Regions from separate parts of the Bacillus sp. CZDM1 genome, predicted to be linked through region 1. Evidence: predicted binding sites of a transcription regulator. Region 1 holds the regulator's gene; each other region holds the start of a gene.
What was found. Region 1 encodes LexA, which represses DNA repair genes until DNA is damaged. Its sites were predicted from a motif close to CGAACATATGTTCG; they were not measured.
Positions count from the first base shown of each region.

Region 2: parE (DNA topoisomerase IV subunit B) is a predicted target of LexA. The motif match lies at 5,739-5,752, and genes of this name have one in related genera.
Region 3: ACY3XC_RS02215 (Y-family DNA polymerase) is a predicted target of LexA. The motif match lies at 5,349-5,362, and genes of this name have one in related genera.

Region 1 covers NZ_JBUESO010000003.1:439,746-450,189, reverse strand. The annotation lists gene ACY3XC_RS09860 (hypothetical protein) at 1-143, opposite strand, end outside; gene ACY3XC_RS09855 (YneF family protein) at 321-542, opposite strand; gene sirA (sporulation inhibitor of replication protein SirA) at 620-1,060, opposite strand; gene tkt (transketolase) at 1,315-3,318, opposite strand; gene ACY3XC_RS09840 (DUF896 domain-containing protein) at 3,499-3,729, opposite strand; gene ACY3XC_RS09835 (YneB family resolvase-like protein) at 3,862-4,518, opposite strand; gene yneA (cell division suppressor protein YneA) at 4,528-4,851, opposite strand; gene lexA (transcriptional repressor LexA) at 5,009-5,632, shown strand; gene ACY3XC_RS09820 (DUF4257 domain-containing protein) at 5,803-6,087, shown strand; gene glnA (type I glutamate--ammonia ligase) at 6,178-7,512, opposite strand; gene ACY3XC_RS09810 (MerR family transcriptional regulator) at 7,646-8,047, opposite strand; gene ACY3XC_RS09805 (methionine gamma-lyase family protein) at 8,191-9,462, opposite strand; gene hflX (GTPase HflX) at 9,467-10,444, opposite strand, start outside.
Region 2 covers NZ_JBUESO010000002.1:344,545-354,988, reverse strand. The annotation lists gene ACY3XC_RS06175 (CapA family protein) at 1-1,037, opposite strand, end outside; gene ACY3XC_RS06170 (hypothetical protein) at 1,499-1,675, opposite strand; gene plsY (glycerol-3-phosphate 1-O-acyltransferase PlsY) at 1,790-2,377, opposite strand; gene ACY3XC_RS06160 (glycosyl hydrolase family 18 protein) at 2,536-4,275, shown strand; gene ACY3XC_RS06155 (sensor histidine kinase) at 4,533-5,054, shown strand; gene ACY3XC_RS06150 (CoA-binding protein) at 5,161-5,574, shown strand; gene parE (DNA topoisomerase IV subunit B) at 5,854-7,833, shown strand; gene parC (DNA topoisomerase IV subunit A) at 7,830-10,268, shown strand; gene ACY3XC_RS06135 (hypothetical protein) at 10,365-10,444, shown strand, end outside.
Region 3 covers NZ_JBUESO010000001.1:401,456-411,899, forward strand. The annotation lists gene ACY3XC_RS02195 (FAD-dependent monooxygenase) at 16-1,209, opposite strand; gene ACY3XC_RS02200 (fumarylacetoacetate hydrolase family protein) at 1,422-2,372, shown strand; gene ACY3XC_RS02205 (cupin domain-containing protein) at 2,453-3,577, shown strand; gene ACY3XC_RS02210 (YolD-like family protein) at 3,636-3,971, opposite strand; gene ACY3XC_RS02215 (Y-family DNA polymerase) at 4,029-5,288, opposite strand; gene ACY3XC_RS02220 (YqzH family protein) at 5,452-5,646, shown strand; gene ACY3XC_RS02225 (SDR family NAD(P)-dependent oxidoreductase) at 5,688-6,485, opposite strand; gene ACY3XC_RS02230 (MBL fold metallo-hydrolase) at 6,495-7,454, opposite strand; T-box leader at 7,651-7,876, shown strand; gene proC (pyrroline-5-carboxylate reductase) at 7,835-8,773, shown strand; gene ACY3XC_RS02240 (glycosyltransferase family 2 protein) at 8,827-9,966, shown strand; gene namA (NADPH dehydrogenase NamA) at 9,996-10,444, shown strand, end outside.

The DNA.
Region 1 (10,444 bases):
CTAGTGTTTGTGTTTTCTTTTGCAGCGTTTGTACCTTCTTCTGTTTGATTCTCTTCAGGAGTAGCTGCTTCTTCTTTTTCTTGCGTTCCACATGCCGTTAAAGCTAGAAGTAGAATTAAAATAAGTGATAAAACTTTTTTCATGTAGTATGGCTCCTTCATTCTGTTGTTACTTGCTTAGCGTAACTAGTATGAACCTTATTATTCCTTTTTTCAATAGAACAACTAAATATAACACTTTTCGAAAAATTCCTACTTTCAAATAAAAAAAACCACTTCTTTTGATAATTTTCAAAAATAAGTGGTTTTTTGACTTTTTATTTATTTGCCTTGCTGTTTATTCATAGCAGACATCATTTGGTTGATCTTCTTTTGAGAAGGCTTCATACCCATTTGCATCATCATCATTTTTAACATTTGTTCATTAATTGGCGGATTTTTCTTTAAGTAGCTCATCATGTATTTACGAGCAATGAAAAATCCTAGAGCTACACCAGCTACTAATGCTAGTACAACAACTAGAATCCATAAACCTGTACCCATTAAACTTCCTCCTTCATGTTGTCTATCATACAGTGTACTAAATAAAACGGGAATATACAATATTCTCTTGTAAAAGATTAGACATATTTTCTTTCTTTAATAGGCTTTAACCAACCAAACCGCTGATGATCAAGATCTAAAGCCATAAAGGAAGATTCACATTTTCTAAGCACTTCAAAGAAAATCGTTTCGGCTTCATAACTGCCGGAAGCCTCAATTGTAATTAAATCTTGGAAGACCCTTAATTTCGCTGTACTTAGTTTTCCACTTAATTCAATGGAGTATGTACCATGTTCAGCCAGAAACCCTTTCTTTTTTCCAAGTTGTTTTTGAATTAACTGATGTAATTTCAAAACCTCTAATGACTTTGTTATATAAGAAATCTGCTTATTAGTTATAAATTTCAGTTCACCGTCTGCTTTATGATGTTCCTTAAAAAGCTGAAAAAACATACGCTCTCTTCCGAAGTAATGGGCGGCAAATTCATCTTCTATTAGATAAAGCTGATAATTCCTCACAACGATCTCTCCTTCGTTGAATACCCTTTCTATCAATTATAATGAATCACTATCAAAACATTTGTCTTATACCGGCAAAAAATATCACTATTATTGTCGAATCCATAAGATTCTTACAAATTTTATTATATCCAACTAATAATTGGAATGTCTCGAATATTTCAAATCATTCATCTAATGTTCATATATATATATAGTAGAAAAGCAAAAAAAGAGAACGACATGACGTCGCTCTCTTTGAAATCATCTATTTATTATTGAAGAAGTGCTTTAACACGTGCAACCACATTACTTACACTAAAGCCGTATTCTTCCATAATTTTCTCTCCAGGTGCAGAAGCCCCAAATGTATCAATGGCTAGGACGTCTCCTTCATCACCAGTGTATTTGTGCCAGCCAAATGAAGAACCAACTTCAATTCCAAGACGTTTTTTCACATTCTTTGGAAGAACGGAGTTTTTGTATTCCTGTGATTGTTGTTCAAAGCGATCCCATGATGGCATGCTTACAACAGAAACATGAATACCTTCACCAGCTAATGCTTTTTGTGCTTCAACCGCTAAACTTACCTCTGAACCAGTTGCAAGTAAAAGTGCATCTGGAGTTTCTCTTTCAGAAGGTGATACAACATAAGCACCTTTTGAAACTCCTTCATATGCATTTTTATCTGTATCCTTAAGTGTTGGTAAATCTTGACGTGTTAACACTAAAGCAGTTGGTTTGTTTGTTGACTCAACCGCAAGCTTCCATGCAGCAGCTGTCTCATTACCGTCTGCTGGACGAATAATAGAAAGACCAGGCATTGCACGCAGTGCAGCAAGTTGTTCAACCGGCTCATGAGTAGGTCCATCTTCTCCAACAGCAATACTGTCATGAGTAAATACATATGTTACTGGCAAGCCCATTAAAGCAGCAAGCCGGATAGCAGGACGTAAGTAGTCAGAGAACACGAAGAATGTTCCGCCAAAAATTTTCACTCCACCATGTAAGGCGATCCCATTCATTGCAGCACCCATTGCAAATTCACGAACGCCAAACCAAATATTTCTAGCATCGTAGTTGCCTGGCGCATAATCTCCGGTACCTTTGATCATGGTTTTATTAGAACCAGCAAGGTCAGCTGAACCACCGATAAAGATTGGTAAGTTTTTCGCAATGCCATTTAGTGCCTCACCTGATGATGCTCGGCTTGCTAGTGCTTTACCTTCGCTGTATACTGGAATATCTTTATCCCAGCCCTCTGGCAATTCATTTTTCAGTACTTTTTCTAATTGACTAGCTAATTCAGGATATTCGTTCTTATATTGTGCAAAGAGGTCGTTCCATTCTTTTTCCTTTTTCACACCATTTTCAACGATTAGGTTTTGGAAGTTTTCGTAAACTTCATTTGGTACGTGGAAATCTTCTTCAAATGTCCATTTATAAGCTTCTTTTGTCAGCTTTAACTCATCTGCTCCAAGCGGTGAACCATGAACACCTGAAGTTCCAGCACGGTTAGGTGAACCATAACCGATAACCGTTCTAACTTCAATCATCGTTGGTCGATCAAGATCAGTTCTAGCTTCTTCTAGCGCTTTAGCAATTTCTTCAAGATTATTTCCGTCTTCTACGCGAACATATTGCCAGCCGTATGAAGTGAAACGATCTTTTACACTTTCAGAGAAGGATTTATTTAAATCACCATCAAGTGAAATATCATTGGAATCGTATAAAACTACTAAACGACCTAGTTTTAAATGTCCAGCAAGCGACGCAGCCTCTGCTGAAACACCCTCCATTAAATCTCCATCCCCACAAATACTATATGTAAAATGGTTTACTAATTCATAATTTTCTTTATTGTAAACACTAGCTGTATGTCGTTCTGCCATCGCCATTCCGACTGCCATTGCAATTCCCTGTCCAAGTGGACCAGTTGTTGCTTCTATCCCATCCGTATGACCATACTCTGGGTGTCCTGGAGTTTTACTTCCCCATTGGCGGAATTGTTTTAAATCATCCATTGATAGCTTATAACCTGACAAATGAAGCATGCTGTATAATAAAGCAGATCCATGCCCTGCAGATAATACAAAACGGTCACGGTTAAACCACTCTGGATTTTTCGGATTATGGTTCATAAAACGTGTCCATAACGCATAGGTCATCGGTGCAGCACCCATTGGCATTCCAGGATGCCCTGAATTTGCTTTTTCAATCATATCAATAGAGAGCGTACGAATAGAGGTTACTGACAAATCATCAATAGTATTAAACATTAATTAAATCACTCCTGATCCACTAGGATAAAAAAATAATAACAACTATTATATTATAGTTCTTATGGTACTAATTCAACAATTAATTTGAGTACTAAACAAATTAAATGACTTTTATTTTCTTATTTTAGCACTCTAGAGGGTGTAATATGTAAAAAGGAAAACAAAATGTTTCCCTAATTAATGAAGATTATATTTTTTTCGAACTTTTATCTTTTCAGGTGTTACGTCATTTCCTTCTGGATCGATGATTTTGGTATTGGTTAATGTATCCAGCATAGAACTGCGGAAAGTGGTCAAATATTCGCTTCTTAATTTTGATTGTTCCTTCGCTTCTGCTTCTGTTAAACCAGTTGCTTTGGCTTTTCTGGCTAATTCATTGATTCTTGCCATTTTTTCTTTCGAGAGCATGAAGAACCCTCCTTTCAAACTTGTCTGTTGATATCCGCTTCGATCATTAGAGTGACAACAATAAGCTTTATCACAGTAATTACTTAAAGACTGATTTTACTAAAAAATAGACCATCTGACAAGGCAAATGGTCTACTGCTCTTCTGAGTCGATAGATTGTTGAGATTCTTGATAGCGTCTGTGAACAGTTGCTTTTGAAATATTGTACCCAAAACCCCTTAAAGTAGCAGCAATCTCCGAAAAAGTTAATTTGTTTTTTCTAAGACGGACTATCTCTTCAATGGGAACTTCTATTTTTTCCCGTCCCGAATTCGATTCGAGATTTTTAAGATTCTTTTCAGGCTTATATCCATGAGCAATAGCTCTTTTCATTCCACGCTTGATTTTGATATTATGAAGCTTACGCTGATATTCTTCAACCATACCCACTATATTTAATACCATGGAATCACTTTCAGATAACTGCAGCTCTCCATTATGAGAGATACTATACAGCTTAACGCCCTCTTTCATTATAAAATGCAGAAGAGCAATCTTCGCATTTCCTCGTCCAAGCCTCGTTTCATCTTGAATTAAAACTGCTTGTACTGTTTTTTCTTTCAACAAATCCAATAGCTGCAGCATTCCATCTCTATCTAGTTCATAACCACTTGCTTGCTCTCTAATAATGGATACCACACTAAAATGATATTGACCCGCTAGCTTTATAAGTTCCTCTTCTTGACGCTTTAATGAGGTTTCCTGGGTATCTTTATTTGTACTTACCCGACAATATATGACAGCATTCACCATCTGCCATTACTCCCCTGCAGCGCTGGCGTATTCAGTTAAAGATCCAGCTTCAAGGTTTACAGGGATTGTGATTTCATCGCCAGGATAAATTCTATCCCCGTCGATATTGTTATGCTGCTTAACCCAGCTGACAAATTCATTATTGGAGTAAGAATGCTGATTCGAATATTGGTTAGAGATTTTCCAAAGTGAATCGCCTTCGGAAACCATAATTGTTACGAACTTCTCTTCCACGTTAGAATTGAAACGTAAGGATAAAATAAAAGCTAATGAACAGCTTAAGATAATTAATAATATTGCATAAGAGTATTTTTCCCATATTTTTTTCATAACAAAACCCCTATTCAGAATATATGTTCGCTTATTTATTTTTATTATAATCCGAACGTTTGTTTGTTGTCAACAATAATTCGAACTTATGTTTGTATAAAAAATACGAACATGCTATAATTAATTTAAATATTAAATAGGGCGAGGTGTATCTATAATGACAAAAATATCTAAGCGCCAGCAGGATATCCTTGATTTTATTAAAGGGGAAGTAAAGAAAAAAGGGTATCCGCCATCCGTAAGAGAAATCGGAGAAGCGGTTGGGCTTGCTTCTAGTTCTACTGTCCATGGTCATTTAGCACGTTTGGAGAGCAAGGGACTGATTAGAAGAGATCCCACAAAACCGAGAGCAATTGAAATACTAGAAGCAGATGAAACTTTGAATATCCCAAGAAACAATGTCGTCAATGTGCCGATTGTCGGTAAAGTAACTGCTGGTCTGCCAATAACCGCCATTGAAAACGTAGAAGAGTATTTTCCACTGCCTGAAAGTCTAGCGCCTGCCGATGAGCAAGTATTTATGCTAGAAATCATGGGTGAGAGTATGATAGAAGCCGGAATTCTTGATGGAGATTACGTGATTGTAAGACAGCAGCAAAATGCGAATAATGGTGATATCGTCGTTGCCATGACAGACGAAGATGAGGCCACTTGTAAGCGATTCTTTAAAGAAAAAGATTTCATTCGTTTACAACCAGAGAACTCAACCATGGATCCGATTATTCTAAGAAATGTTTCAATCCTAGGAAAAGTTATCGGAGTTTACCGTCATATTCATTAATTGAAAAGAGCAGATGTTATAAATCTGCTCTTTTTTATGTTTATTTTTGGTAAATTATACAAAAATGTGTATTTTTACTCATTCTATGTAGTTATCACTATTAGTATAATGGTAATACACCAAGATTTACCTTAGGTCAAAAAATCTGGGCTTAAGGAGTGTGGAAAACAGTGTTGAAGGACATTATTTTCTCAATGGTTATTGGTGGATCAGTAGGAATTATCAGTCATGTACGAAAGCACGGAAAAATCATCATGCCTCGTAAAACAAAGAAGTTTATTTATCTAGGTTTTCTAGAAGAAATACTTCTGTGCTTAGTTGCTTGTCTCCTCGTGGTGATTTACACAACTCCCAATTCATTAGTTGAGAATATTTTAGTATCGGTACTTGTAGGGATTAGCAGCGATATTATTCTAACCAAGTTTAAATTACTAAATGAAAAAAGTGAAAAATAAAAGAAACAAAATAACCCAGTATGGATTATATCCACACTGGGTCTCTTAATTTTCGCTGTGAATTCTTTGTCAATACTGGGTTACTTAATTTTAGTACATGCTCATGTATTGATCGCGTTCCCAAGGATGTACAGTTGTACGGAACATATCCCACTCGATCTCTTTTGCTTCGATAAAGTGTTCGAAGATGTGCTCTCCTAATCCAGATACAATTACTTCATCTGACTTCAATTGATCTAATGCTTGAGCTAGTGTTGCAGGAAGATCGATGATTCCTTCTTCGATTCTTTCCTCTTTGCTCATCACATAGATGTTACGGTCAACTGGAGCTGGAGGAGTCATTTTATTCTTAATACCATCTAAACCAGCTTTTAATAGAACAGCCATTGCTAGATATGGGTTTGCAGCTGGATCAACGCTTCTTACTTCTACACGAGTACTTAAACCGCGGGAAGCAGGAATACGAATTAATGGTGAACGGTTTCTAGCAGACCATGCAACATAGCAAGGTGCTTCATAACCAGGTACTAGACGCTTATAAGAGTTTACAGTTGGATTCGTTACCGCTGTAAAGCTTGGAGCGTGCTTAAGGATACCTGCAATGAATTGACGAGCTGCATCACTCATTTCTAAGTCGCCAGTTGGCTCATAGAATGCATTTTTGCCATTTGTAAATAATGAAAGATTCATGTGCATTCCAGAACCATTTACTCCGTATAATGGTTTTGGCATAAACGTTGCATGTAAACCGTGCTTACGAGCAATCGTTTTTACTACTAATTTGAATGTTTGAATTTGGTCACATGCTGTTAAAGCATCAGCATATTTAAAGTCAATTTCATGTTGCCCTGGTGCTACTTCATGGTGAGAAGCTTCAATTTCAAAGCCCATTTCTTCTAGTTCTAGTACGATATCACGACGGCAGTTTTCTCCTAAATCTGTTGGCGCTAAGTCGAAGTATCCGCCTTGGTCGTTCAACTCTAGTGTTGGCTCACCTTTTTCATCTAATTTAAATAAGAAGAATTCTGGCTCAGGTCCTAAGTTAAAGTCTGTAAATCCAAGCTCTTCCATTTCTCTCAATACTCTTCTTAAGTTATTACGTGGATCACCATCAAATGGATTACCTTCTGCAGTATAAATATCACAAATTAAACGAGCTACTTTTCCTTTTTCAGCTGTCCAAGGGAATACTACCCATGTATTCAAATCTGGATATAAGTACATATCAGATTCCTCAATACGTACAAAACCTTCGATAGAAGACCCGTCAAACATCATTTTATTATCCAAAGCCTTTTCTAATTGGCTAACTGGAATCTCAACGTTTTTAATTGTTCCTAAAATATCAGTGAATTGTAGACGAATAAATTTAACATTTTCTTCTTGTGCCAAACGCTTAATATCTTCTCTTGTAAACTTTGCCATTCTTATTACCCCCAAATAGTTTTTTAATAAAGGCTTTTTTCTGTCAGAAAAGAGCTTGCAAACTTAATTTCAAGCACAATCAAAGTTTGTTCCACGGTAAAATCAGATTTAGGAACAATTACAGAAAATCAACCTAATGGAAAAATCGTGACATATCCCCTTGCCTTAAAGACGAACGATTAAATCTGCCAGCTTGCTGTAATTCATGTCTTAGAAGATTTCGCAGCTGGTCATCCGTCAAATTTTGCTTGGCTTTTTCAGCCTGTTCCTGAAGCACATTCACTTGCTGCTGTTTGACAAGGAAGAGCTGTTTTATACCAGCCATATTCACTCCTTGATCAATTAAATCCTTAATTTCTAATAGACTATCAATATCATTTAAACTAAATAGTCTTCTATTCCCATCAGTTCTTGCTGGAGAAATCAATTGATGCTCTTCATAGTATCGGATTTGTCTAGCTGTTAATTCTGTCAGCTGCATGACCGTTCCGATTGGGAATAGTGGCATTGAGCGGCGTATTTCCTTTCCACTCATTCAATTTCTCCTCTCTTTTTGCTAATTTATATTGTTATTATATTTCGTGTTAGAAAAGATGTCAATCCTATGTTAGATTTTCTAACATGGTTTTTACAAAAAATAAAAGGACAACTTTATGAAGTTATCCTTTGTATAATTCCTTAGTTTAATTCAATCAAATTTTTATCAATCAATGAATCAACAGCAATACAAACCGCCATTTTCACATGAGAGTAGGTTAATCCTCCTTGAACATAGGCTACATAAGGAGGTCGAATCGGTCCATCAGCTGTCAGCTCAATACTTGCACCCTGAATAAATGTTCCAGCTGCCATAATTACATCATCCTCGTAACCCGGCATATAGGCTGGGTACGCAGTTACATGTGAATTAATTGGTGAAGCAAATTGAATGGCTTGGCAGAAAGCAATCATTTTATCCTTATCATCAAATTGAACAGATTGAATTAAATCCGTTCGATTTGAATCCCATTTAGGGGATGAATTCATCCCTAGTTTCTCAAGAAGTGCAGCTGTAAAAACAGCTCCTTTTAACGCTTGTCCCACTACATGCGGCGCCAAAAAGAACCCTTGATACATTTCTTGAAGACTGTATAAGGAAGCTCCCGCCTCTGCTCCAATACCCGGTGAGGTCATTCGATACGAACAGGCTTCAACATATTGTTTTTTCCCGACAATATATCCACCCGTTTTCGCCATTCCTCCACCCGGATTTTTAATCAGCGAGCCTGCCATTAAATCAGCACCTACATGGCAGGGCTCTAATTCTTCGACGAATTCCCCATAACAGTTATCTATAAAAACTACGACATCCTCTTTGATTTCTTTTACAAAAGATATCATCTCTTTGATTTCGGAGACAGTAAATGATGGTCTAGTTGCGTAACCTTTTGAACGCTGTATACCTATCATTTTTGTATTAGGTTTGATTTTTTCAGCTACTAGACCCCAATTTATCGTTCCTTCCTCTGTTAGAGCCACACTATCGTAAGAAATACCAAACTCCTTTAGCGAACCCACTCCATTGCCGCGAATCCCTACAATTTCCTCCAGAGTATCATAAGGTTTTCCAGTCATATAGAGAAGTTCATCCCCAGGACGAAGGATACCAAATAATGCAATGGAAATCGCATGCGTTCCCGAGATAATTTGCGGTCGTACAAGTCCTGCTTCCGCACCAAAAACATCGGCATAAATTAACTCCAATGTATCCCTTCCGATATCATCATATCCATACCCAGTGGATGGCATAAAGTGCGAATCACTCACCCTATGCTTTTGGTAACTTCTCAATACACGAAATTGATTCGTTTCAATTCTTTCGTCTATCTCTTTATGTACGGATGCAATTTGTTGTTCAATATCTTTTACAATTTGTTGAAGCTTTTCCCCATTTTTTAACTGTTGAAACATGCTGTTACTCCATTCTCATTTTGTATTTCTGTAATTGCCCGGAAATTTGTTGATTTGGAAGAGAAAATCCTCTGCATTGATAAAATTCTTTTTCTTCATCAAAGACTAGTTCTCTTACAATCGTCTCATTCTTTAATTGTGCCAGTAGTTTCCCCTCTGTCGAAGGTATACTAACTTGATATTGATCCATCATTTCAATACTGACCTTTTCAATTTTTCTTTTCAGTTCATTGCGATCCTCTTTATCATAGGCGCTAATAAAAATGAGAGGAGTGCTTGTCGTTGGCACAAAGTCCGGATGTTTAATATCCCTTTTATTATAGACAGTAATTTGTGGTATGTCTTTAACTTCCAAGTCTTCAAGCAGCTTATTCACTGTTTTTTCATGTTGGAAATAGTCTGCATTTGACATATCGACAACATGCAAAAGGAGGTCTGCTTCCTTAACCTCTTCAAGCGTCGAACGGAAAGCAGCAATCAGCGCGGTTGGAAGGTCTTGAATGAATCCCACGGTATCTGTAATTAATGTTTGAAACCCACTTGGTAAAATCAACTTCCGTGTCATTGGATCCAATGTAGCAAAAAGTTGATTTTCCTCAAACGAATCCGCTTCAGACAGTCGGTTAAAGAGTGTTGATTTGCCGGCATTTGTATAGCCAACAATTGCTATTTGGAAGGTTTTGTTTTTCTTCCTTCTTTCTCGGTAACGCTCTCGGTGCTGCACAATTACAGCAAGCTGACTTTTAATTTCATCAATTCTTCGGCGAATATGACGGCGGTCTGATTCGAGCTTTGTTTCCCCAGGTCCTCTTGTCCCAATACCTGCACCTAACCTTGATAAAGCTGTGCCTTGACCAGCAAGACGAGGCAGTAAATAATGGAGCTGTGCTAGTTCAACCTGAAGCTTGCCTTCTTTAGACCTAGCTCTTTGTGCAAAAATATCTAAGATTAACTGAGTCCGGTCGATAATACGAGCATTTAA
Region 2 (10,444 bases), on a different contig from region 1:
TGGCTTGAAACATAGGTAGGATAAAAAGCCGGATTTGTTAATTCAATTGTTTTCCCTGTATTCGTAATATGTTTCGTGATTTCAACCGTTGCCATGCCGCCAATATCTTTATAGTCTCTTACTTGTCCTGAGATAAAGTTACCCAATGAATATATAACCAATGACTTTCCGCCATCTTCAGTATTAATCCATTCCATAGGCTGAAGGACATGGGGATGAGAACCAAAAATGATATCTACTCCTTCGTTCGCAAGGAAATTTGCCAAATCCTTTTGCTCATTGGTCGGAATTCGTTGGTATTCATTACCCCAATGGATACTCATAATCACAACATCTGCTTCCTTCTTAGCCCGCCCAATTTCATCATTCATAAGATCTCGATTGATAAGATTAACTAGAAAGTCCTTGCCATCTGGAATGGGTATTCCATTTGTTCCATAGGTATAAGATAGAAATGCTAATTTTATACCATTTTTATGTATGATTCTTAACTTTTTGCGGTCCTCTTGATTTAGAAAGCTTCCAACATGGGGGAGTCCAATACTATTTAAATAATCGACAGCAGAAAGAATTCCTCTTTCTCCTTTGTCTAACGTATGGTTGTTAGCGATTGAAACAATATCAACCCCCGAATGAACGAGAGCATCTGCGACCTCATGTGGACTATTAAACGTCGGGTAACTTGATACACCTATGTCAACTCCACCTAACATACTCTCTTGATTAGCTGTTAGAACATCCGGTGATTCCAATATGGTTTTAACATGTTCGAAGATAGGGTTGAAATTATACTGCGTTCCATTATACGCATCCTGATAAACGGTATCATGAATCAAAATGTCGCCGATGGCACCTACAGTAATCCTTTCTGTCAGAGTCCTGCTCATAACAGGCTGCAATCTCTGTGTATGTTCCTTTGCAGTGTGTTTTTTTTCTGTTGCATTCTGTTTATTACGCTGTTCAATTAGGAGTACAGCAGCAACAAGAATACACATAGAAATGATCATAACAGACGAAATAATGGCTTTCTTTTTCATAGCTTCTCCTTACTAATCTGTTTTGAGGCAAAATATTTTCAACCATTCTACCAATACTATAATATAATTATGTGCTATTTTTCGACTTTTTCCTGCAATTTATGAAAAAATATTAAGGAAGTGATAGGTTTGTTCAAGATTACGGAGAGTGCCCGCAGCATATTGGAAGGAATTATCCTGAGGGAAAAGCAATCTCCAAATGAGGAACTACTCGTTCGGTTGAGCATGGGGATTGGCTGAGGAGGTCCCAAACTAAATCTGTCTCTGGAAGAGCGGAAAATTACTGGTGATCTTCTATTTGAATTTGAAGGGCTAAATATTCTCATTCATGAACAGGATTATGTTTACTTTGACCATACTAAACTTGATTATGTAGAGGATGTTCTGGGAAAATACTCATTTAAATTATTAAAAATATAAAAACGGAGTTTCGAAAAGCGGAACTCCGTTTTTTCTGCTGTTTATTCATCCATTTCTTCAAAAAAATCAATTAGCTCATCAAAATTCCTTGTTACCTTGTATGGAAATTTTTCTGGGAGATCATCCATTAAACACTGATAAAATTCAACCACAAATTCTTGATATGCGGCGTCTGAAACGTCCGTTGAAAACATATAGGTTTGATTAAGATCAGACATAAAATCCCCTCCTTGAGTACCTTTACCTTTATTTTACATTAGAATAAGGAAAGAAAATGACTGGAAATATGAAATTTTCATGAAAAATGGCTTTAAGGAACCATTTAAGATTCCTTAAAGCCATTTAATTTTAGGTTCCGTTTTATTCATGATTCGCTTAATATTAGCACGGTGTCGATAAATGACAAATGAGGCCAAAAGTATTACTGCAATAAGAAGGGGAAGGTCTCCATCAATTGCAGCATAAATCACAGCACAAATGCCAGCAAGCATGGATGATAATGATACATATTTAGTAATGTAAAGACTGGCAAAAAAGACAACGAAAATAGTTAAAAACATAAGTGGTGCACAAAACAATAATACGCCGCCAGATGTTGCTACTGCTTTGCCGCCTCTGAATCCAGCAAAGATGGGATAAGTGTGTCCAATAACAGCAAAAACACCAGCGAGTAAAGGATTGATTTCATCAAGTCCAAACAGTACAGGTAAGGATGCCGCTAAAGTACCTTTTAGGATATCAGCCACAGTAACAGCTAGACCAGCTTTTACTCCTAAGGTTCGAAAAGTATTGGTTCCCCCTAAATTCCCACTTCCATGCTCACGTATATCTGTTTTATAAAAAACTTTCCCAATGATTAAACCTGACGGAATGGATCCTAGCAGATAGGCTAGTATCAAGACTAAAATAATTTGAACCATCAACGATTTCTCCTTCTATAAATAATGCATGTCCTGTTATTTTACCATGTAATGGTGAAAAAACACTACTACCGCTTTTAACTAATTCAAAAAGTGCTAAAAAAATTCCTTCTCAATTTTTATTTAATACCGTACGATAGATGTGAGGGGGAAGAACTTTGGAACAAATTGAATACCGTAAGAAGAAATCATTATCACCAAAATGGATCCTGGGAGGATTGATGATCGCAATTTTAATGATTGCATCTTCTATTCTTTTTTTATTATATCCGTTTGCCTCTAAGGAAAGATTAACTTATTTTACCGAAAAAAATCCAATCCTTTTTGAAGGAACTCAAAAGGGAAATGCACTACTAGAGGGGAATTCTATCTTTCTCCCACTTACATTTATGCAAGAGCACATAGATCATTCTATTATTTTTGATGAAAAATCTAAGTCCGTCATCATTACGACAACAGACAAAGTCATTCAAATGCCTACAGATTCCTTAACTTTTTTTGTAAATCAAAAACCAGTGGATTTGCAGGTATCACCGATTATTTCAAAGGAAGGTCAAATATTTGTGGCGATCGATCCCCTGCTTTCCTATTATCCTATCCAATATACAGTTTTAGAAGATACGGGTGCGGTTTGGGTACAAAAAGATGGTGATCAATATATACAAGGAGAAATAACGTCAGAAGATGTTCACCCTGAAAAATTGAGATTACGAACAGAGCCATCATTACAGTCACCGTATACTGCGGAAATGTCTAAACAAGAAACCGTCATGATAGAGTCCGAGGAACAGGATTATTATTTAGTGAGAAAAGAAAATGGATTAAGTGGGTACATCCACAAGAAATATGTTAAGAGAAACAAAGAAGTTACGATTACAATCTCACAGAAAAATGAAGTATTAGAAATTCCTAAAATTAATGGACCGATTCAATTAACCTGGGAAGCCGTTTATAGCAAAAATCCAGATCATACGCTAATTCCTGATATGCTGGGTTTGAATGTAGTGTCTCCAACTTGGTTTTCCTTAACTGGAAACGATGGAAGCATAAAAAATTTAGCTTCTTTAGAATATAGTAAATGGGCACAGTCAAGGGGTTATCAGGTATGGGGGTTATTTTCGAATTCGTTTGACCCAGTGCTCACACATGAGGCATTAAAAGATTTTGAAACAAGGCAAAAGATTATCGTACAGCTGCTTCATTTCAGTCAAATGTACCAATTACAGGGAATTAACTTTGATATAGAAAATGTAAAGCAGGAAGACGGGCACTTAGTCACTCAATTCATGAGGGAAGCAACACCTTACTTACACGAAGCAGGCTTAGTCGTTTCAATGGACATAACCTTTTATGCAGGCGAAAATAATAACTGGTCTTCTTTCTATGAAAGAAGTAAGCTCGCTGGTATTGTAGATTATCTGATTATTATGGCTTATGACGAGCATTCTGGTTCATCCCCGGTATCTGGAAGTGTTTCAAGTCTCCCTTGGGTGGAGAAAAATCTACAAAACTTGTTGACTGAGGTTCCAAAAGAGAAGCTTATTCTAGGTGTGCCATTATACACCAGGCTTTGGAAGGAACAACAAAAAGCGGACGGGTCGACGGAGGTTAGCTCTCAGGCTTTGTCCATGATGAAGGTGAAAGAATGGCTTGCTGAGAAAGGCCTGCAGCCTGTTTATGATGAAGAAAGCGGTCAAAACTATGTAGAGTATTACGCGGAGGATGAGAAGGCTACCTATAAAGTTTGGATGGAGGATGAATTATCACTATCTAAACGCGCAAACCTTGCTTCTACTTACCAGCTAGCTGGAGTAGCTTCCTGGTCTAGAAATTTCGGTGATCAGACTGCTTGGACAGCAATAAATATGGACCCTAATAAAGCATTAACACAGAAATAGACCGGCATGGCTGGTCTATTTCTTTTTGTTTTCATTTAAAATAATATTCTGTCTAAGATAAGAACAATTAGAGTCTAATTTATTACAAATATATGGAGAATTTTCAAACCCTTTCAATACCGATTGAAAAGATTTGCTATCTCGAAATATAATTTAATTATAAACTTTTTAGAAAATGTCATTAAACACCGATCAAGTCAACTGTGGACTGATCGGATTTCTTATATTTATCTAAGTAATATAAAAGGGGTGATAGTATGTCACGAACTAATTATGATGTTCGAAAGCTCTATCAAACGAACAAAGAAAAATGTCCTTTTTCTGTTTCAGATTCAATTGAAGAAGCGCTGTCAGTTTTTTTCTCTATCCTTAGGAACCAAGATATTCATGTAGATTTCGAATATCGCGGCCTGCAAATTGCCTACGGAGTTCCCAGTGAATTCAGTCAAATTGTATTACATATTTTAACAAGTGCAAGAGAAGCTTTTGATAGGAATCATATCCAAAGTCGAAAAATGAAAATACAGATTTGCACGAAAGAGGACCTTATAGTTGTGAAGTTTACTGATAATGCAGGTTGTATCGATTCTGCACAAATCTCAAGGTTATTCGAACCCAATTTCACCACTAATGAGCATGGAACTGGTAATGGTCTTTATATAACGAAAATGATTATTGAAAAGATGAATGGTTTCGTAAAGGTTGAAAATACTGAGGATGGAGCAAGATTTAGTCTTTCTATTCCAAAATTTTCTTCCGAAAATTATGCAGCACTATAACAATAATGCTTCCGACCTCTCGGGAGCTATTATTTTTTATAAACAATCTAATTATGTTATAGTTAGAGTAGATAGTAAAATTAAGGAAATAAAGGAAGTGTATTTAATGGCAGTCGAAAATCCATCATTAGAGGAAATAGGCGCAATTTTAAAAAAATCTAAACGTATCGCTGTTGTTGGTTTAAGTAATAAACCAGACAGAACCTCTTATATGGTGTCAGAGGTGATGCAAAAAGCAGGTTTTGATATTATTCCTGTGAATCCAAGTGTTGATGAAGTGCTAGGCGTGAAAGCGGTTGCTTCTTTAAAAGACATTGAAGGACACATAGATATTGTCAATGTTTTCCGCCGTTCAGAACAATTGTTTGATGTAGCAAAAGAATTCGATGAAATCGATGCAGATGTGTTTTGGGCTCAGCAAGGCTTAGTAAATGAAGAAGCTTATGAGTTTTTGAAAGAAAAAGGATATACAGTGATTATGGACCTTTGTATAAAAGTGGCACACGCTTTAACAAAATAATCATTTGCTGGAAAAAAGCTGCTAAAAAATTAGCAGTTTTTTTCTTTTCTTGACTAAAAATACTGTTACATAATTATGTTGTTTTAAATTAGACATTTGCCAAATCGAAATAAATCGCTAAAATAAAGCATAGACGCTGAAAACATGTGGTACAATTAAAGCGGCAAACATTCGTTCTAAATTATGGAAATCAACTTTTACACGAATGATAAAAATTACTCATAAAGATAGCAAGTAGAAAGTGTTTTTTCTTTTGTAGGGAATGAAAGGGGTATTTTAGTGGCAAGTAATCAGAAAGCTTTTGAATATAATGATGATGCCATACAGGTACTAGAGGGACTGGAGGCCGTCAGGAAGCGACCAGGAATGTACATCGGGAGCACTGATACACGCGGATTACACCATCTTGTATATGAGATAGTCGACAACTCTGTCGATGAAGCTCTCGGAGGATTCGGGGACCAAATCATTGTAAAAATTCATAAAGATAATTCAATAAGTGTAATGGATAAAGGACGCGGAATGCCGACGGGCATGCATAAAATGGGGAAACCAACTCCTGAAGTCATTTTAACAGTCCTCCATGCTGGGGGTAAATTTGGTCAAGGCGGTTACAAAACCAGCGGTGGTTTACATGGTGTTGGTGCCTCAGTCGTGAATGCATTATCCGAATGGTTAACTGTAACGATAAAAAGAGATGGTTTTGTTTACGAACAACGCTTTGAAAATGGGGGTAAACCGGTCACAACCTTAGAGAAAATCGGGAAAACGAATCAATCAGGTACAACGATTCACTTTAAACCGGACCCGACCATCTTTTCCACGACCACTTATAATTTTGAAACATTATGTGAGAGGTTAAGAGAATCGGCCTTTCTTTTAAAAGGGTTAAAGATTGAAATCATCGATGACCGAAATGACTTTCATGAGGTTTTTCATTATGAAAATGGAATAGAAGCCTTTGTCACTTACTTAAATGAGGAAAAAGATGTCCTTCATCCGGTCATTAGTTTTGAAGGAAGCCACAATGGGATTGAAGTGGAATATGCTTTTCAATTTAATGATGGCTATTCAGAGAACATGCTTTCATTTGTAAACAATGTCCGTACGAAAGACGGCGGAACGCATGAAGTAGGTACGAAAACGGCGATGACTCGTATTTTCAATGAGTACGCCCGAAAGGTTTCCCTTCTAAAAGAAAAGGAAAAGAATCTTGAGGGTGCAGATATTCGTGAAGGATTATCCGCGATTATTTCTATCCGAATTCCTGAGCAGTTATTACAGTTCGAGGGTCAGACCAAGGGGAAATTAGGAACGAGTGAAGCTAGATCGGCTGTAGACGCAGTGGTTTCTGAACACCTTACGTATTTCCTTGAGGAAAATCCAGACATTAGCTCGTTATTGATTAAAAAGTCGATTAAAGCTTACCAAGCCCGAGAAGCAGCAAGAAAAGCACGTGAGGACGCTAGAAGCGGTAAAAAACGGAAGCGTTCGGACGCTCTATTATCTGGAAAGCTTACACCTGCTCAATCAAGAAACCCGCAAAAGAATGAGATTTACTTAGTTGAGGGTGACTCCGCAGGCGGTTCTGCAAAACAAGGCCGTGACCGACGCTTCCAAGCTGTACTTCCACTGCGTGGTAAGGTCATTAATACTGAAAAAGCGAAGCTGGCCGATATTTTTAAAAATGAAGAAATCAATACGATTATTCATACCGTTGGGGCTGGAGTAGGTTCTGATTTTAATTTAGAAGATGTGAATTATGATAAAGTCATTATCATGACGGATGCCGATACAGACGGTGCGCACATCCAAGTGTTACTGTTAACCTTTTTCTATCGGTATATGAAACCACTCATTGAAGCAGGTAAAGTGTTTATCGCACTGCCTCCATTATATAAAGTGAGTAAAGGAACAGGTAAAAAAGAAATCATCGAGTATGCCTGGAACGAGGATGAACTTCAAGGTGCAATTAAAAAAGTTGGCAGAGGCTATATAATCCAGCGCTATAAAGGTCTTGGCGAGATGAATGCCGACCAGCTTTGGGATACAACGATGAATCCAGAGACACGGACATTAATACGTGTGAAAATAGATGACGCGGCAAGAGCAGAGCGACGAATCACTACTCTAATGGGTGATAAGGTTGACCCTCGCCGTAAATGGATTGAAAGCAATGTGGCCTTTGGTTTAGAGGAAGATGATAGTATTTTGGAAAATGAAAATATTACGGTCGCTGAGGAGGAATCTGAAGAATGAGCTCAAATGAGATATTCCGTGACTTACCTTTAGAGGATGTAATTGGCGATCGTTTTGGCAGATATAGTAAGTATATTATTCAAGAACGTGCCTTACCAGATGCAAGGGATGGCTTAAAACCAGTACAACGCAGAATACTGTACGCGATGCACGTGGAAGGTAATACACATGAAAAGGGCTTCCGTAAATCAGCAAAAACAGTAGGTAATGTAATTGGTAACTATCACCCACACGGTGATTCATCTGTTTATGAGGCAATGGTGCGGATGAGCCAGGACTGGAAGGTTAGAAATGTCCTCGTCCAAATGCATGGAAACAACGGAAGTATGGACGGAGATCCTCCTGCTGCGATGCGTTATACGGAGGCTCGTTTATCTGCCATTGCTGCAGAGCTGCTTCGTGATATTGAAAAGCAAACAGTCGATTTTATTCCTAACTTCGATGATACTTCAAAGGAACCTACCGTATTACCAGCCATGTTTCCAAATTTGTTGGTAAACGGGTCAACAGGGATATCTGCTGGGTACGCAACCGATATTCCACCACACAATCTCGGAGAAGTCATTGACGGCGTCATCATGCGAATGGATCATCCAGATTCAACCGTTGATGAAATAATGACCGTCATTAAGGGACCGGATTTTCCCACTGGAGGTATCATTCAAGGGATTGAAGGTATTAAAAAGGCCTATGAAACTGGTAAAGGGAAAATCATTGTTCGCAGTAAAGCAGAGATTGAGGATTTACGCGGCGGCAAGCAGCAAATTGTCGTGACGGAGATTCCGTATGAGGTCAATAAAGCAAATTTAGTTAAGCGAATCGATGAATTTCGTCTCGACAGAAAAGTCGAGGGAATATCAGAGGTTCGTGATGAAACAGACAGAACTGGCCTCCGAATTGTCATTGAATTGAAGAAAGATTCTGATGCAAATGGTGTCCTGAACTATCTTTATAAAAATAGCGATTTGCAAGTCACATACAATTTTAATATGGTTGCTATTGCAAAAAAACGTCCAAAATTATTAGGAATTCGTGAAATGTTGGACGCTTATATTGAGCACCAAAAAGAAGTTGTGGTTAGAAGAACAAAATATGAACTAGACAAAGCAAATGAACGTCAACATATCGTTGAAGGATTAATGAAGGCCTTATCCATCCTTGACGAAGTGATTGCGACAATCCGTGCATCAAAAGATAAACGTGATGCTAAAGATAATTTGATTTCAAAATTCGCATTCACCGAGGCTCAAGCGGAAGCCATCGTTTCATTACAGCTCTACCGTTTAACCAATACCGATATTACCGCACTTCAAAATGAAGCGGAAGAATTGGCTAATAAAATTGCAGAATGGACTGCCATTTTATTAAGTGAAAAAAAACTATTATCGGTTATTAAAAAAGAATTAAAAGACGTCAAAAAGCGATTTGCTGACGCTCGTCGTTCTAAAATAGAAGCTGAGATAGAAGAATTGAAAATAAACCTTGAAGTTACTGTACCAAGCGAGGATGTCATCGTAACAGTTACAAAAGAAGGCTATATTAAACGTACAAGCCAGCGTTCTTACGCTGCTTCAAATGGGCAAGACTTAGCGATGAAGGACTCTGACCGGTTATTAGCTCAGCTGGATGTGAACACCAAGGATGTAGTCTTGTTGTTTACGAATAAAGGGAATTACTTATACTGTCCTGTCCATGAACTTCCAGATATCCGCTGGAAGGACATTGGACAGCATGTTGCCAATATCATTCCGATCGAACGGAACGAAGATATTATTCATGCTATTCCGGTAAAAGATTTTGAGATTGATGCTTATCTGGTATTTGTCACAAAAAATGGAATGGTCAAGAAAACAGAGCTTAAGCAATATAAGGCACAGCGATATTCGAAGCCATTAGTAAGTGTCAATCTTAAGGATGATGATCAAGTCATTGATGTTCATCTAACCGATGGAACAAAAGAATTATTCTTAATATCTAATTTTGGCTATGCACTTTGGTTCCACGAAGAAGAAATTAGTATTGTCGGCGTCCGTGCTGCCGGTGTAAAAGGTATTAATTTGAAGGATGGAGATGTTGTTGTTGGCGGGAAGGTACTTTTTCCTGACACTAAGGAATCCATTGTCATTACCACTCAACGTGGTTCTATGAAACGAATGAAGCTGAAGGAATTTGAAAAAGCAACACGAGCTAAGCGCGGCGTTGTTATTTTACGAGAATTAAAAGCAAATCCTCATCGTGTAGTTGGTTTTGTCGTTGCGAATGACGAAGATACAGTCTTCATTCAAACCGAAAAAGGCCACACGGAAACGATCGTAACATCTGAAATTCGCTTTAATGATCGTTATTCTAACGGATCTTTTGTCCTTGATGAAAACGATAATGGAAAAGTAACAACCATTTGGAAGGTAGAAGGTCCAACGAAAGGGGAAGAATAAAATAATATCAAAGACTCCCAAAATTCCGGGAGTCTTTTTCATGTTTTTACCAATATTGGGGCATACTACCTGTATCAGATTTTGGAGGGGAAAAGAATGAAAAAAGAATTACTACTCGTTGCTGCTGCATTTTTTCTCATGTCTGTTACTGCCATAACCGGTGTTCATGCCTTCGA
Region 3 (10,444 bases), on a different contig from region 1:
CGCGTTTTATTTTAATTAGCAATTTACACGTTCATAATTTTTCTTGAAATAACCATATAGGAAATCAACAACATTGTAATCCGTTGGTTTGTGATGTTCGAAAATAAAGTTACGAAGTGCTAGTGCAGTTGGATCCTCAGCATGAATAATTTCTCCCCATCTGCGAGCTGATCCTTGTACCATTGCAGAACGTGGAATTCGAATATCTTGGTATGCTTTAAATGCTTCCTCGTAGGTTTTATGTTCTTTTAACTTCTCACCTAATACAAATGCATCCTCGAGTGCTTGAACGCCGCCTTGGGCTAAATATTGAAGCATGGCATGACCAGAATCTCCTAATAGCGTAATGTTGCCATTTGTCCAATTGTCGATTGGTTCACGGTCATACATCTGCCAACGGAATTGTCGGTTAATGTAAGTTAAAGCGTTCTCAACTTTTGGATGACAATTTTCAAAACGGCTTGTCATTTCTTCTGGAGTTCCCCAGTCTTCTACATTAGCATCATATGATTTAAATACTACTACTTGGTTGTAAAGCTCTCCACGTCGAACTGGGTATTGCACCATGTGCAAGTTTGGTCCAATCCACATGATAACATCATCTAAGTCTAAATTTGCAGTACTAGCCACTTCTTCGATTGGAATCGTTCCACGGTAAGCTACATATGCAGAGTTTACTGGATTATCATCAACTAGCTGCTTACGCATGTTTGATTTTACCCCATCCGCACCAATAACTGCTTCTGCACTATACGTTTCACCATTTTGGTTAACAATTGTTACCGTATCACCATTTTGTTCTGCCGTTTGAATCATTTGGTTTGTAAAGAATTTGATATTACTGCTTTTTTGACATGCTTCATAAAGAACTCTGTGTAAGTCAGAGCGATGCAATACGATATAGGGCTGACCGAATTCTTTTTGGAAACCTTCCCCTAAATCAAGAGTTGCTAATTCTTTTGCTGTATATACATCTTTTAGTACCAGACGTTTTGGTACTACCGCATGCTTTAAGATTTCTTCCTTTACACCTAAACGGTCTAAAACTTCTAACGCATTTGGTGCTAACTGGATCCCTGCACCTACTTCACCAAATTCAGGTGCTTGCTCAAAAACTGCTACTGATTTACCTGTTTCTTGAATTGATAGTGCTGCTGCTAAACCACCGATTCCTCCACCTACTATAATGATGTCGCTTACATTAGTCATTGACATTTCCCCCTTGATCAAGTTATCGACTTCCACAAATAGAGAACTTAGTTAACCGATAAGAAAACCTTAAATCATTTTTCAGTGTTTCGTCAACAAAAAAATTACCCTTTTCTGAAAATAAATAATATTGACAATCCTTTTGAAATCTTTTAATATTTTTTATAAATAGTGAACTAATTTCATAATTAGTGAAATCAAGGAGGACAACCATGAAACTTATTAATTTTACTGTCGCTGGACACACACGTGCAGGGGCAATCGTTGATAACAAAGTAATCGACTTAAACTATGCTTACCAAGCACAGTTAAAAGCAGAAGGAAAGTACCGATACGAAGCAATTGCAAAAGCATATGTACCAGAAAATACAGATGAGTTATACCAAGGTGGTAAAGAATCGCTGGAACTAGCTCAAAATGCAATCGATTTCATTCTTGCTAATCCTGAAAGCTTCGATAAAAAAGCAATTTACACACTCGAGGAAGTTAAGGTAGAAGCACCTGTTCAAAAACCAGGAAAAATTATTTGTGTGGGTCACAACTACCGTGAGCACATTTTAGAAATGGGCCGCGCGCTCCCATCGGACCCAGTTATTTTCGCGAAATTTGCTAATACCATTTTAGGGCCTGAGGACGATATTCCACACTATCCAATTTCTGACCAGCTTGACTATGAAGCAGAGTTTACTTTTGTTGTTGGCAAACAGGCACGCAATGTTGCAGAAGAAGATGCATTAGATTATGTAGCAGGTTATACCATTACAAATGACGTAACTTATCGTGACATTCAACGACGCACTCTTCAATGGTTACAAGGAAAAACAGTAGACGGCAGTGCACCAATGGGACCATATTTAGTAACTTCTGATGAATTACAAAATCCATCCGGCTTAGATGTTGTACTTAAAGTAAATGGGGAAGTCCGTCAAAAAACGAATACTGCTAATCTAGTATTCTCCGTTCAAAAATTAGTATCTTTCTTATCAAATCTAATGACACTAGAGCCTGGAGATGTTGTATTAACAGGAACTCCTGGGGGGGTTGGGGTTGCTATGAATCCTCCGCAATTCTTAAAAGATGGAGACGTAGTTCGAATTGAGATTGACCAAATTGGTGCACTTGAAAATAAAGTAAAGGCAACAGAAGCGGCAGTCACTGTTTAATTAGGTATTGTAAGGGGTCAAGCAGCAATACGCTGCTCCCCTTTTTTCTATAAATTTTCAATAGTAAAGGGGAATGTGAAATGGCTGAAGTAAATCCAGAAGTTCAAGAGTTTATGAAAAGCTCCGTTGTAACCGATTACACGAGAGATATTCAACAATACAACTTAGGTCCACTTTGGGAAGCAATTCCTGCAATTATGCACAAAAATCCAAAGCCTCAAGCACAAGCTTATCTTTGGAGCAGTGAATTACTGAAAAAGAAAATGAATGAAGCAGCTCAAATCTTCACACCAGAACGCGGCGGTGAACGTCGTGCAATCTATTTCCAAAATCCTGGCTTAACTTATCGTGAACCTTGGGGATGGGGATCTACTACTCAAACGATTTATGCAGCTATTCAAATGTTATTACCAGGTGAAAAAGCTCCCTCTCACCGTCACTCACAAAGTGCATTGCGCTTTATTTCTGAAGGCACGGGTGCATACACGATTGTACAGGGTCAGCGTGTTTTCATGGAAGAAGGCGACTTTTTAATTACTCCGAAGGGCTTATGGCATGGGCATGAACATTTAGGTACAGAGCCTATGTATTGGATGGATGCTTTAGATATTCCTACTCTTTACGCAATCGGCGGTACCTTCTTTGAACCTTATGAAGAAGGTTTACAGCAGCCAGATATTCCAGATAACTTTTCAGAGATTCGTTATCAAGGCGGCATGGTTCGCCCTGTTGGTGATGATAAATTCACCGTTGCTCCACTTGCTAATTATAAATGGGATCGTACGGTAGAAGGAATTAAAGGCTTGATGGAATTTGATCCAAATCCACACCATGGATTTGCAGTCGAGTACATTAACCCAACTACAGGTAAATCGGCTAACCCAACGCTTGGCACTAGAATGCAGCATTTACCAGCAGGTTTCCAAACAAAAGCATTACGCCATACACACTCAACTGTTTACCAAGTACACAAAGGTGAAGGTTTCACCGTAATCAACGGCGTTCGCTTCGATTGGAAACAAGGCGATTACTTCGTCGTTCCAAACTGGGCCTGGTATGAACACTCTGCATCAGAAAACTCTTACCTCTTCTCTGTCAATGATTTACCAATTATGAACCGTTTCGACTTAGAACAGGAGCAATCATTTGAAGAAAATAACGGCCGCCAAAAAATTACTGGTGAATTTAAGGCGGACTTCCGTTAATAGTTTGGGTAACTTCAAAAAAGAGCGGATCTTAAATGGATCAGCTCTTTTCTAATATTTACACATCCGTAATCCTTATATCCGCAATGGCTGCAATCGGAATGCGGTGTACTTCTTCAAAGTGATCGACGATATGAAGCCTTTGTGTCATTTCGTCCCAATAATGAATTTTTCCTATAACAAGTTCATAATTTCGATTTCGAAAATGAGTAATGGTTACGAATTGGTCGAATTCGATTGCTTCAGATAAGGTAGCATTCATGAGTTCGAGCTGTTGCTCATCCATTTCTTTCTGCTCTTCATACTGATCTTCTTTTACCCAATCCCTGAGCAATTTAACATGCTCGGGAAGCATCATTGAAACCCATTTGATTCTTCCGCGGTCGCGAATCATTCGATCCCTCCTCTCTCGTTGTCCAGCTCCAGTGCCTAGGGGCTTACGCTTTTCTATTTATCCCTTATGTCCTCCAACAAGTGTGGCCCGGTGCCTAGCTGTTCCGGCAGCTGTATAGGAAACAGCCCGCAGCAGGGAACCTGAACCAAAGCGTCTGCGGACAGAATCAACCACATAGCCAAGCTCCCGCCGCTTATACGCACCCATATCAAAAAGATCGAGCTGAAACTCGCGGTCATCAACGATATTTCCGATACTAATGGCAATTTGCCTTACTGTCTTTCCTGTGTAATGTTCGTGGAATAACTCGAGACAAACACGGTAAAGATCCATGGTTACATTTGTCGGCTGCTTGATAGTTCTTGAGCGATGAAAGCCGCCGCCAAGTTCGTCTTGACTATAGCCAACACTCAGGCTGACTGTCCTCCCGGCTTTGCGGCGAGATCTCGCTCTTCGGGCTACTTCTTCACACATTTCTAAAATCACATGCTTTATTTCTTCCTCCTCTTTATAATCTCTTAAAAGAATTTGACTTTTTCCAAAGCTGATTTGCCCCTCAATCAGGGGTGCTCCCAAGTCTGAAAGGTCTACTCCCCAGGCATGATGATAAAGCTGATTGCCCATGATTCCAAATTTCTTTTCCAGTGCTTCTAAATCATATCGAGCCAGCTGACCAACTGTGAAAATGCCCATCCCATTTAATGTTTTTTCGACACGCCGGCCGATTCCCCACATCTCTCTTAGCGGAGAAACATTCCAAAGCTTGTTCTGGACATCCTCATACTTCCATTCGGCGATTCCATGCTTCTTTGCTTCAAGATCGAGGCAAAGCTTTGACAATAACATATTAGGACCAATTCCAACTGCACAGGGAAGTTGGAATTCACGTTCAATATCATCCTTTATTTTGGCTGCAACCGTAAAGGCGTCTCCCCACAAATGCAGTACTCCATCCACTTTGATAAAACTTTCATCAACGCTATACGTATGGATGGCTTCCTTTGGTACATAACGATTAAATAGACGGGTAATTTCAGTAGAAATACGCAAATAAGTTGCCATTTTCGGCTCGACGATTTGAATTCGCGGATCATCGGGAATCTCAAATAACCTAGAACCTGTTTTAATTCCAAATTCTTTCTTCATACGAGGGGAAGCAGCAAGCACAACACTTCCATTCCGCTCTTTGTTACCGGCCACAGCTAGATAGCAAGTCAAGGGATTAAGGCCAAGCATGACAGCGGAACAGCTTGCATAAAAGCTCTTCATGTCAACACATAAAATTTGATTGTGCGGTAACGTGCTGTAATCCACCATGACTTTCCTCCATTATCATTTTTCGAACACCTGTTCCTTTTATTATATACTTATCTTAAGCGAATATACGTTCTTATTCAATGGAAATTTTTTGACAGGTTTCTTGGTTATGGTTATTTTTCTAGAGGCAAAAACGGTATAATGGTGAGTGAGGTGCACGTACATGGAGAAAAAATTGATAATCAAAATGATAAAAAATTGCTTTAAACAATATTATTCCGAAGTGGATTCGCTGCCAATGAACAGTGAAGATTTAGAAAAGCTTGCAGACCGAATTATTCAAATAAAAGTCGAACAGCCTGCTGTAGATTTATACGAAGCTGTGAATGATACAGTGTACGAATTTTTAACAGGATGAAAGATTTACTCCACAAAAAAAAACCGCTAAACAGGGCGGTTTTACTTTTTGTTAAATGCTTTTTTGCCAATTGTTTCGAAAAGTCTTGGAAAAAGAACATAAACGATGCTGCCCATGTTCATCCAGCGCGGCAGGTTGATTTCTCTCGTTTTCGTTAACATGCTGTCCACGACTTTCTGTGCAACATATTCTGGCTGCAGCATAAACTTTTGAACATTTTTAACATACGTGCCTTTTTCATCAGCAATGTTAAAAAAGTTTGTTGCAATCGGTCCTGGATTTACAGATGTGACCAGAACATTATAATCACTAAGCTCCATTCTAAGGGAATTGGTATAGCCGAGAACCGCATGCTTGGTAGCCGAATAAACACTTGATTTTGGCGTGGCGATTTTCCCCGCCTGGGATGCGATATTAATAATATGGCCGAAACGGCGTTCACGCATTTTAGGAAGCACCATACTTGTACAGGCCATCAGCCCGACAACATTCACTTCAAACATCCCTTTGATTTCGTCCATGGTTGCCTCATATGCTTCACGGAAAACACCGAAACCTGCATTATTCACAAGAATATCAATATGGTCAATTTTCGCTGTTATTTCGCTGAAAACTTCCCTCACTTTGTCGGTATCAGAGACGTCTAACTGATGGACATCCACCCTAACTTGATGCTTTTGCTGCAATTCCGTTTGCAGCAGCCTTAACTTTTCTATGCTTCTTGCAAGTAAGATAAGGTTGGCACCACTTGCAGCACAAAGCTTGGCAATTTCAGCACCTATTCCCCCAGATGCACCAGTAATAACAATATTTTTATCCTTAAGTTGTCCCCTTGCCATACACACACCTCATCTAGCTTGATACAGGACAGGTTGATGGTCCTTACTACTAATCTCGCCGATAGATGCTAAATAGTCAAGTTGTCCCACTGTTTCCGATAAGGTCAAGATCAATTCACGCTTGTACGCAGCAGGAAAAAGAGTTTTGCAAATTTCAAATACGGTTTGCTGCTCTTCTTTCAGCCAATTATTAACCTTCATCGCCCGTTCATGTTGATGAAGAAGTCTTTTTTCAATTAGTTCTCTTAATTGAAAGACTTCCTCCCCATGTCCTGTGTAGACCAACTGAATCGGATAAGACAACAGCTTTTTCATCGAATCATTATGCTGCAGCTGCGGTCTTGGTCTTTCTTTTTTGCCTGGCGCTGGTGTCTCTAAGAGAGGATTGGGTGAAATATGTGCGAGAATCAAATCCCCGCCAATAAGAATTCCATCTCTTTCTCGAAATAGAGCAATTTGACTCTGGGCATGTCCAGGTGTCTCAATGACACTCCATTCCTTTAACCCCGGCGGGACCATTCCTTCAACCAATTCTCCTGTCAATGAACGGTTACAAGAATACCTGAATGACTGTCTTAACGTTGAAAGGGACGGAAAATATTCTTGTGGTAACCCAAATTCAAGAAATAATCCACGAAAAAAATTCTCTTGCTCTTGCAAAAATCCCTCTGTTGGTTTAATCCATCGTTCATTCAGCAGATGACCATATACCTCAATCTTATCAGACAAAAAATCCAGCATCCCAACATGATCCGCATGATGATGGGTAATAATCACCTGCTCAATATCATCCGTGCTTACATGCAAATCAGCCAGCTGTGCTTTGAAAGAATTCCAGGATGCCTTCGTTTTAATGCCCGCATCAACCAGTGTCAGACGATCCCCTTTTATTAAATAAGCATTAACATCCCCGACCTTAAAAGGAGTCGGCATGGTCAATTTCGCAATTCCATCCTTCCATTCTGCCATTCAAAAAACCCCTATCATTATTTTCAAATAGAATGTGAACATTTTTTGACAATTATATATAATGTAAAGTGTAGCGATTTTCCAAGTAAATGTCATTATTTTTGCATATTAAATTTAAAATAAATAAAAAATTCAGAAACTTACCCCTTGACAGACGGACCTTTATCTTGCATAATCACTAGTAAAATTTGATTAATAAATTGCGATGACTAAGACTAGTAAATGAATAATGGCAAAAGAGAGTGAAGTTCACCGGCTGAAAGACTTCACAGCCCTCTTTATCATTGAACCTGCCTTATGAGCACTTAGGTAAACCTAACGTAAATCCGACGTTACCCGGAGTCGAGTGAACCCTTAAAGCATTTTTAGTTTGGGGGTTAATGAAGGTGGTACCACGGAAGCATAGACCTTTCGTCCTTTTTGGACGAGGGGTCTTTTTGTATTTTATTAAGAAGTTGAAGGAGGAAATTTCCATGAAAAAATTAGCATTTATCGGTGCAGGTTCGATGGCTGAGGCATTTATTTCAGGCATTCTTGAAAATAGTTTGATTGATAGAAAAAATGTTTGGGTTACGAACAATTCAAATGCAGAGAGGCTGAAAAAGCTGGGTGATACGTATGGGATTCGTACAACCTACGATTTAAACGAAATGTTTGCAGGCGCTGATATCGTGATATTATCGATGAAGCCTAAGGATGCCGCAACGGCTATTCAATCCATTCGTGAATATCTGAATGAAAAAATGCTGGTGGTTTCAGTTTTAGCCGGAGTCTCCATGAATACGATTGAAACATTAGCGAAATTACCGATTGCCATAGGTAGAGCAATGCCAAATACATCCGCAGCCGTTGGTAAATCAGCTACTGCTGTTGCTGTAAACGAACGGGTTACCCCTCATCAGATTGAATTAATGAAAAATCTTTTTGGAACTGTCGGCTTAACTACTTTTGTTGAAGAAGAGCAGCTAGACGCTGTAACAGGACTCTCAGGCAGCGGACCTGCTTATATTTATTACCTTATTGAAGCGATGGAAAAAAGTGCCGTAGAAGTTGGACTCGATAAGGAAATGGCAAGTGAATTAATCGTACAAACATTAATTGGAGCTGCAGAAATGGTGAAAAACTCGGCAAAATCATCTGAGCAGTTACGAAGGGATGTAACAAGCCCAGGCGGAACAACTGAGGCTGGGGTTAAAGTGCTTGAAGAACATCAAGTTCAGCAGGCGTTCATTTCGTGTATTAAAGCTGCAACGGCGCAATCAAAAAAAATGGGCGCTGCATTAAGTGAACAGCTGGAAGTTACCGAACCAACTTCCTAATTTGTCTCCATTGATTTAAACTAGGATAAAAAAAGGCTAGGAAGTGTTACAAGATGCTAGCGGTATTATTTTCAATGGGTATCCTGGTCTGGACAGTTTTTCTAATCGACGGATTCATAGGTTTACGAAAAATAGAGGCTTTAGAGGCAGAAAAAAGCTTGGAGGATGGGCCTTTATTGTCGGTGATTGTTGCAGCCCGTAATGAAGCCGGGCAAATAAAATCTAGTATCCTCAGCCAATTAGAGCAAACTTACAAAAACGTTGAATGGATACTCGTCAATGATCGGTCAACGGATTCCACAGGGCTTTTAATGGATGAGCTGCAACAGAAAGATCAGCGGATTACAGTTATTCATATAGAAGAATTGCCTGAAGGCTGGCTTGGAAAAAATAACGCCTTATACAAAGGATTCCTTCAGGCTTCTGGAAGATGGCTATTGTTTACTGATGCGGACGTGAAGTTTGATAAAGAGACATTTGCTAAGGCGCTTCATTATTTCGAGAGGCACGAGCTGGACCATTTGACTGCTGCACCAAACTTGAGTGCGAATCCGTTCTGGTTAAAATCTTTTATTGCTTTTTTTATGTTTGGATTTTCCTATTTTAAACGACCTTGGGCTGCCAATAACCCAAAGTCAAAGGTTGGTACTGGAATTGGTGCCTTTAACCTGGTTTCAAAAGAAGCATATCAGAGTTTCGGAACACATGAGAGAGTGAAAATGCGGCCAGATGACGACTTACAGCTTGGAATGAAAATGAAAAAAGAAGGCTATCGTCAAAGGATTGTCACGGCACTAGAGCTGATTGAGGTGGAATGGTACGGGAGTTTACGGGAAGCGTTTGTTGGACTCGAAAAGAATACATTTGCCGGATTACATTACCGGGTTAGCATGGTACTTTTTGCGATTTTCGGTGTCTTTATTACCAATGTTCTTCCTTTTATTACGATATTTTCTTCCGATAAAACCGTAGCCTTATTAAGCTTAGGAAATATTTTATTAAGCGGTATTCATTATCTGCTAGTAATAAAAAAAATGACGATATTTTCACCTTCTATGTTTCTAGTATTACCCGTAACTGCCCTGCTGTTTATCTATTCGATTATTCGGGCAAGCCTTCTAACCTTTAAACGCGGCGGAATCATGTGGAGAGGTACAATATATAAATTAAGCGAGTTAAGAGAGAAAGAGTAAATCACAAATTTTTTAATAGGAGGCTCATGATGTCAGCTAAATTATTTTCCCCTTTTACGATTAAGGATGTTACCCTTAAAAATCGAATAGTAATGGCGCCGATGTGTATGTATTCGAGTCATAACGAAGATGGTCATATTCAGAACTGGCACCGCACGCATTATACAAGCCGAGCTGTTGGTCAAGTTGGATTAATAATCGTTGAAGCAACAGCGGTTACCCCACAGGGCAGGATTTCACCTAGGGATCTAGGAATTTGGAGTGATGACCACATTGAAGGCTTCACTGAACTTGTCAGCATGATGAAGGAGCATGGGACTAAGACAGGTATCCAGCTTGCTCACGCGGGTAGAAAGGCAAATCTAGAAGGTGAAAGCTTCGCCCCTTCGGCCTTAGCTTTTAATGAAAAAATGAAAACTCCTAAGGAAATGACCAAAGAAGATATAGCCGAAACCGTTGAAGCATTTAAAAAGGCTGC